2 regions of the Streptomyces sp. NPDC039609 genome follow, and region 2 is predicted to be linked to the other one. Evidence: riboswitches for the same ligand, from Rfam matches in the RefSeq annotation. Region 2 holds a riboswitch; the other holds the start of a gene.
The links. A riboswitch is a leader RNA that binds a small molecule or an ion and turns the genes downstream of it on or off. The one in region 2 is predicted to bind glycine.
Positions count from the first base shown of each region.

Region 1: another riboswitch for glycine. It lies ahead of gcvP (aminomethyl-transferring glycine dehydrogenase); the one in region 2 lies ahead of gcvT (glycine cleavage system aminomethyltransferase GcvT).

Region 1 is NZ_JBVIUJ010000001.1:9,422-12,818, reverse strand. Features, by position in the region: gene gcvP (aminomethyl-transferring glycine dehydrogenase) at 1-1,642, opposite strand, end outside; glycine riboswitch at 1,823-1,921, opposite strand; gene ACZ561_RS00060 (PRC-barrel domain-containing protein) at 2,033-2,398, shown strand; gene ACZ561_RS00055 (DNA polymerase IV) at 2,539-3,397, opposite strand, start outside.
Region 2 is NZ_JBVIUJ010000009.1:275,962-279,358, forward strand. Features, by position in the region: gene ACZ561_RS27255 (enhanced serine sensitivity protein SseB) at 1-581, opposite strand, end outside; gene ACZ561_RS27260 (AAA family ATPase) at 928-1,599, opposite strand; glycine riboswitch at 1,740-1,842, shown strand; gene gcvT (glycine cleavage system aminomethyltransferase GcvT) at 2,003-3,130, shown strand; gene gcvH (glycine cleavage system protein GcvH) at 3,208-3,397, shown strand, end outside.

The DNA of each region.
Region 1 (3,397 bases), on a different contig from region 2:
TGAGGTAGCCCTGCGCCTGCTCGATGGGGGCGAAGGGGTGGATCTGCCCGAACTCGGGCCAGGTGACCGGCTCCATCTCGGTGGTCGCGTTCAGCTTCATGGTGCAGGAGCCGAGCGGGATCATGCCGCGGTCGAGCGCGTAGTCGCGGTCGGCGAGCTTGCGCAGGTAGCGCAGCATCGACGTCTCGGAGCGGTGCGCGTGGAAGACCGGGTGGGTCATGTACGTGTCCGAGCGCAGGAGCTCGGCGGGCAGCGCGTCCTCGGTGGCGGCGTCCAGGGCGTCGATGTCGGCGTCGACACCGAAGGCGGCCCACACGGCGGCGAGCTGGGCGCGCCCGGTGGTCTCGTCGCAGGAGATCGACACATGGTCGGCGTCGACGAGGTACAGGTTGACGCCGGTCTCGCGTGCGGCGGCGACGGCCTCGGCGGCCTTGCCGGGCACGCGGACGGTGAGGGTGTCGAAGAAGTCGCCGTGGACGACCTCGACACCGCCGGCCTTCAGGCCCTGGGCGAGGATCGCCGCGTACCGGTGGGTGCGCTGGGCGATGCCCTTGAGACCGTCGGGGCCGTGGTAGACGGCGTACATGCCGGCCATGACGGCGAGCAGCACCTGCGCGGTGCAGATGTTGCTGGTGGCCTTCTCGCGGCGGATGTGCTGCTCACGGGTCTGCAGCGCCAGGCGGTACGCCCGGTTGCCGTCGGCGTCGACGGAGACACCGACGAGGCGGCCGGGGAGCGAGCGGGCGTGCTTGTCCTGGACGGCCATGTAGCCGGCGTGCGGACCACCGAAGCCCATCGGGACGCCGAAGCGCTGGGTGGTACCGACGGCGATGTCGGCACCGAGCGCGCCCGGCGAGGTCAGCAGGGTCAGCGCGAGCAGGTCGGCGGCGACGGTGACGATGGCGCCGAGCTCGTGGGCGGCGTCGATCAGCGGCTTGATGTCGCGGACGGCACCGGAAGCGCCCGGGTACTGGATGAGCACCCCGAAGACACCGCGCTCGGCGAGCTCGGCGGGGATGCCCTCGGACAGGTCCGCGACGACGACCTCGACACCGGTCGGCTCGGCGCGGGTCTCGATGACGGCGATGGTCTGCGGCAGGGCGTCGGCGTCGACGAGGAAGACACCGTTCCTGACCTTGCCGACGCGGCGGGAGAGCGCCATGGCCTCGGCGGCCGCGGTGCCCTCGTCGAGCAGGGAGGCACCGGAGGTGGGCAGACCGGTGAGGTCGGCGACCATGGTCTGGAAGTTGAGCAGCGCCTCCAGACGGCCCTGCGAGATCTCCGGCTGGTAGGGCGTGTACGCCGTGTACCAGGCCGGGTTCTCCATGACGTTGCGGAGGATCACCGGCGGGGTGAAGGTGCCGTAGTAACCCAGGCCGATCATCGGGGCGAGGACCTGGTTGCGGTCGGCGAGCTCACGCAGCTCGGCGAGGACCTCGGCCTCGGTACGGGCCGAGGGCAGACCGAGCGCCTCGGCGTTCTTGATCACGTCCGGCACGGCGGCGGCCGTGAGCTCGTCGAGGGAGCCGTAGCCGACCTGCGCGAGCATCTTGGCCCGTGCTTCGGCGTCGGGCCCGATGTGCCGCTGCTCGAACGGGATGCCCTGTTCGAGTTCGGAGAGCGGAATGCGGTTGGCGGTCATGTACGGAGGCCTCCTGGTCGTCACGACCTGCGAGGGGCACCAACGGCGCGGGTGCCCGGACGGCCTCCCCCTCTGTCATCTCAACCTGAGAGTTTCACCGGCACGCCAAAGGGGCTCGCCGGCTTTCACCGTCGGTGAGAGCGGATGCCGTCGGACGTCCGCCCTGCTTTCCAGAGTGACCTCGTCCGTGCGGTACAGGGGCCTGAGAGATTCCGGGGAGGATTTGCTCCTTCGGCGCCTCCGAAAGGTTTCTCCGGAGGACTCTCCCGCACAGGGTCGACAGCCACAGCCAGCCTACCAGCGAGGTTCCCGGAGCCATCGCTCAAGTGGCCGACATCCCAGATGTGCACTTTCGTAGTCTTAGAGCAGTTGCGACCTGTTGGAGGGACCGTGCAGACCGACATCGATCCGCGCAGCCTGATCGGCCGCAAGGCGTACGACCGCGAGGGGCACAAGATCGGCACCGTGGACGAGGTGTACCTGGACGACGCGACCGGAGTCCCGGAGTGGGCCGCGGTCCGCACCGGCCTCTTCAGCCGGGACGCCTTCGTCCCCCTGGAGCCGAGCGAGCTGGCCAAGGACGGCCTCCACATCCCGTACGACCGGTCCCTGATCAAGGACGCCCCGGACTTCGGCGTGGGCCGCCACCTCTCCCCCGAGCAGGAGCTCCAGCTCTACCGCCACTACAACATCTCCCTCCCGCCACCACCCCCGGACCGCGACTTCGGCCGTCTGGCGGGCCAGGAGGAGACCTGACGGCTCCCGGTCCGCCGGACCGGGAGCAGGCACGCCCGCACACCCTCCGGCAGCCGTCGGGGGCTCGGCAGACCCACGGGGGACCGGAATCTCCGTCGCCCCGGCGAGCCAAGAGAGACGGGGGTGCCCCCTGGCGAAGCTCAGGGGGAGGGTGGGAGCGACAAGCTGGGCCGGAGGCCGGGCTCGACCCCCACCAGCGGCAGCGGCTCCCCCGCCTCCAGCTCCGGGTCGTCCACGAGAAACGTCCGCACACGGCCGGGCGCCGAGCCGGGCTCCTCGAAGCGCACGGTGACGCGCCCCACCCCGCTTCCCTGCACCCACCCGGCGCCGTACACCGCATGCCGTACATCGTGCCCGGGCGACCACCGCCGCTCGGCGGGCGCAGCCGACTCAGGGGCGGCCTCCATGGATGACGCTTCCTCGGACCGCTCCACCGGCCCCGCCGCCTCGGCCTCCGCCTCCGCCGCCTGGGCGAACAGATCCTCCTGGGTGTAGTCCGCGAGCCCACTCACCCCCACCCCCAGCAACCGGACCCCGCCCGTCGTGTCCACCCCCTCGAGCAACCGCCCCGCGGCCTCCCGCACCACCACGGGGTCGTCCGTCGGTCCCCGCAGCGTCTCGGAACGCGTCAGCGTCGAGAAGTCGAACCGCCGCACCTTCAGCACGATCGTCCGCCCCGAGTGGCCCGAGCCCCGCAGCCTCCCCACGCACCGCTCGGCCAGCCGCTCCACCTCGATCCGGATCCGTACCCGGTCGTGCAGGTCCACGTCGAAGGTGTCCTCCACCGACACCGACTTCGTGTCCCTCTCGGCCACCACGGGCCGATCGTCGTACCCCTGGGCCATCAGGTACAGGGAGGCCCCGTGCGCCCGCCCAAGGAGCCGTACAAGCTCGTCCTCGCCCGCTTCCGCCAGGTCCGACACCGTCGTCATCCCGGCCCGCCGCAGATGCTCACCGGTGGCCGGCCCCACGCCCGGCAGGATCCGCACCGACTTCGGC
Region 2 (3,397 bases):
CCGTCCCAGCCGGCGAGCTGGACGCCGACGAAGAGTGCCGGCTCCATGCCCTCGACGCTGGCCAGGGCACGGCGCGCGGTGACGACGACTCCGGTGGCCTCGAACTCCGCGGACGCGGCGGCGAGGAAGTCGACGGGGTCGTCCTGCCAGTCGGGCTCGAAGAGCCGGACGCGGCCGCCGCTCGCGGGGCCGTCCAGCGGGCTGCGGCCGACCCGGCAGAGCTCGGCGACGGCGGGGGGAGGCAGCGGGGCGCCGACGGTGCCGCCGGGGTTCACGGCGATGCCGAGCTGCGGGGGGAGACCGCGGGCGAAGTCTCGGGCGGGGGCGACGGTGAAGGACATGTGACCGCCGACACAGGCCAGGAACTGCTGCTGGGAGCTGAAGACGGGGACGTACGGCAGTCCCTCGATCTCCATCGTGGGCAGATCGAGGTCCCGGCTCTCGGGGCTGCCGCCGTTGGGGAGGGGCACCCAGACGGGGCTCCGCCCGAGCACCTCGACGAGCCGGCCTCCGGCTGCGGGGTTGCCGAGCGAGGCGGCCAGCACCTCTTCGAGCTCATTGCCCGGCCATGTGACGTCCACGGTTCCCGGTTCCCCTTCTCGCGCCCTGGTCGCGTCTCGCACGCCCTGGTCGCGGCGCCCTCGGGGCAGAACCCTAACGCCGCCCTGGCGCCGCCGTGGCCAAAAGTGTACGGAGCACCCCGGTCCGGATGGACCGGAAACAGCTCGGCCGGTGCACCGCGCTCGGTCGGGGCGGTCCGCCGCGCTCGATCGGGGCGGTCCGCCGCAATCGCTCGGGGCGGTCCGCCGCAATCGCTCGGGGCGGTCCGCCGCAATCGCTCGGGGCAGTGCACCGCGCTCGCTCGGGCCGGTCCGCCACGCTCGCTCGAGCCGGTCCACCGCGCTCGCTCGGCCGGTGCGGGCGCCGTCAGTCCGTGGGACGGAAGGTGATTCTCCGCAGGGCGCCCGCCGCGTCCCTGTCGAGGAGGGTCGCCGAGGAGCAGCCCCTCGGCAGGCGGCCGGACTCGACGGAGCTCAGGAGCCGGCCGACGGCCCGGCGGTGCCGGGCGAAGGCGTATCCCGACACGCCTCGGCCACGCTCGCGCTGCCCCTCCCGCGCGGCGGCCGGGGTGACGTCCAGCAGGACCAGGTGCAGGGCGCCGCCACGGCGGCGGGCCTCGCGGGCGAGCCAGTTCCGCACCCAGGACTGGGTGCCGCAGTCGTGGACGACCACGCTCCGCCCGGAGCGCAGCGCCCGGCGCAGCCCGGCGTAGTGGGCGATACGGGCCAGCGGGCGGTAGACGGCGTACGGCAGGAAGCGGGGCAGCCGTCCCTCCCAGCGCTCGCGGGCGTCCTGCGAATCGATGCCCAGACCCCCCGCCGCGCGCCGCATGAGCGTCGACTTGCCGCTGCCGGGCAGGCCGGAGACCACGACGAGGTCACCGGCGGCGAAGGAGAGCACACGGGGGCCACGGCCGCCCCGCTCGCGCAGATCGCGCAGCAGAGGCACGGCGGAGCCGCGCCTGCGGGTCCTGGCCCGGGCGCGCGGGGACGGTATCCCCGTCCCTGTGGCGTAGGCGCCGGAGTGCTGGAACGTCATCGCTTCTCCCCCAGTCGGGTTCCCGGGAACCCTTGCCCACAAAGTGTAAAGAAGCGGTAATGAGACACAAGCGATTTGCCGATCAGACCCCTCGTGCAATGATGTGCGCGCCAAGCGCACACAACCTCATACCGGCCGCTCGAATCCGCGCGGGAGAGTCCCGGAACCACCACGGTGGGCCCCGGGCGCCGAAGGAGCAAGACCCTCCCTTGAATCTCTCAGGCCCCGTACCGCGTGGATGAGGCAGATCTGAAAAGCGAACCGCTCCGGCGTGCCCGGTGCGGCTCCACCCAAGGTGCAAGCCGAGGATGCTCTCGGTGAACCTCTCAGGTTCCATGACAGATGGGGAGGATCGTCCTCGTCCGTCATGATTTTTCTGCCCTGGGACCCGGGAGCCACACCCATGAGCACTGCCGCCCCCCGTCTGACCGCCCTCGATGCGCTGCATCGCTCCCTGGGCGCGACCATGACCGACTTCGCCGGCTGGGACATGCCGCTGCGCTACGGCAGCGAGCGCGACGAGCACAACGCCGTCCGCACCAAGGCGGGCCTCTTCGACCTCTCCCACATGGGTGAGATCACCGTCACCGGCCCGCAGGCCGTCGAGCTCCTCGACTTCGCGCTGGTCGGCAACATCTCCACGGTCGGTGTGGGCCGCGCCCGCTACACGATGATCTGCCAGGAGGACGGCGGCATCCTCGACGACCTGATCGTGTACCGCCTCGGCGAGACGGAGTACATGGTCGTCGCCAACGCCTCCAACGCGCAGATCGTCCTCGACGCGCTGACCGAGCGCGCGGCCGGCTTCGACGCCGAGGTGCGGGACGACCGTGACGCGTACGCCCTGATCGCCGTCCAGGGCCCGGAGTCTCCCGGCATCCTGAAGTCGCTCACCGACGCCGACCTGGACGGTCTGAAGTACTACGCCGGCCTCCCGGGCACGGTCGCCGGGGTCCCCGCGCTGATCGCCCGTACCGGCTACACCGGCGAGGACGGCTTCGAGCTGTTCCTGAAGCCCGAGCACGCCGAGGGCGTCTGGAAGGCGCTGACCGAGGCGGGCGCTCCGGTCGGCCTGATCCCGTGCGGCCTGTCCTGCCGTGACACGCTCCGCCTGGAGGCGGGGATGCCGCTGTACGGGCACGAGCTGACCACCTCCCTCACCCCGTTCGACGCGGGCCTCGGCCGGGTCGTGAAGTTCGAGAAGACGACCAACGACGGCGTCTTCGTCGGCCGCAAGGCGCTGGAGGCCGCCGCCGAGCGTGCCGCCTCCAACCCGCCGCGCAAGCTCGTCGGCCTGATCGCCGAGGGCCGCCGCGTCCCGCGCGCCGGCTTCTCCGTCGTCGCGAACGGCGAGGTCGTCGGCGAGGTCACCTCCGGTGCCCCGTCCCCCACCCTCGGAAAGCCGATCGCCATGGCGTACGTGGACGCGGCGCACGCCGAGCCCGGCACGCAGGGTGTAGGTGTGGACATCCGCGGCACCCACGAGCCGTACGAGGTCGTGGCGCTGCCGTTCTACAAGCGCCAGAAGTGACGCATCCGTCTCGCTCCGCGTCTCACCCCGCAAGACCCACGTTCATCAGCACTCCCTCGATCCAGGAGAATCAGGTCATGAGCAACCCCCAGCAGCTGCGCTACACCAAGGAGCACGAGTGGCTGTCGGCCGCCGAGGACGGCGTCGCGACGGTCGGCATCACGGAGTTCGCGGCCAACGCGCTCGGTGACGTCGTCTACGCCCAGCTCCCGGAGGTCGGTGACACGGTGACCGCGGGCGAGACCTGCGGTGAGCTCGAGTCGACCA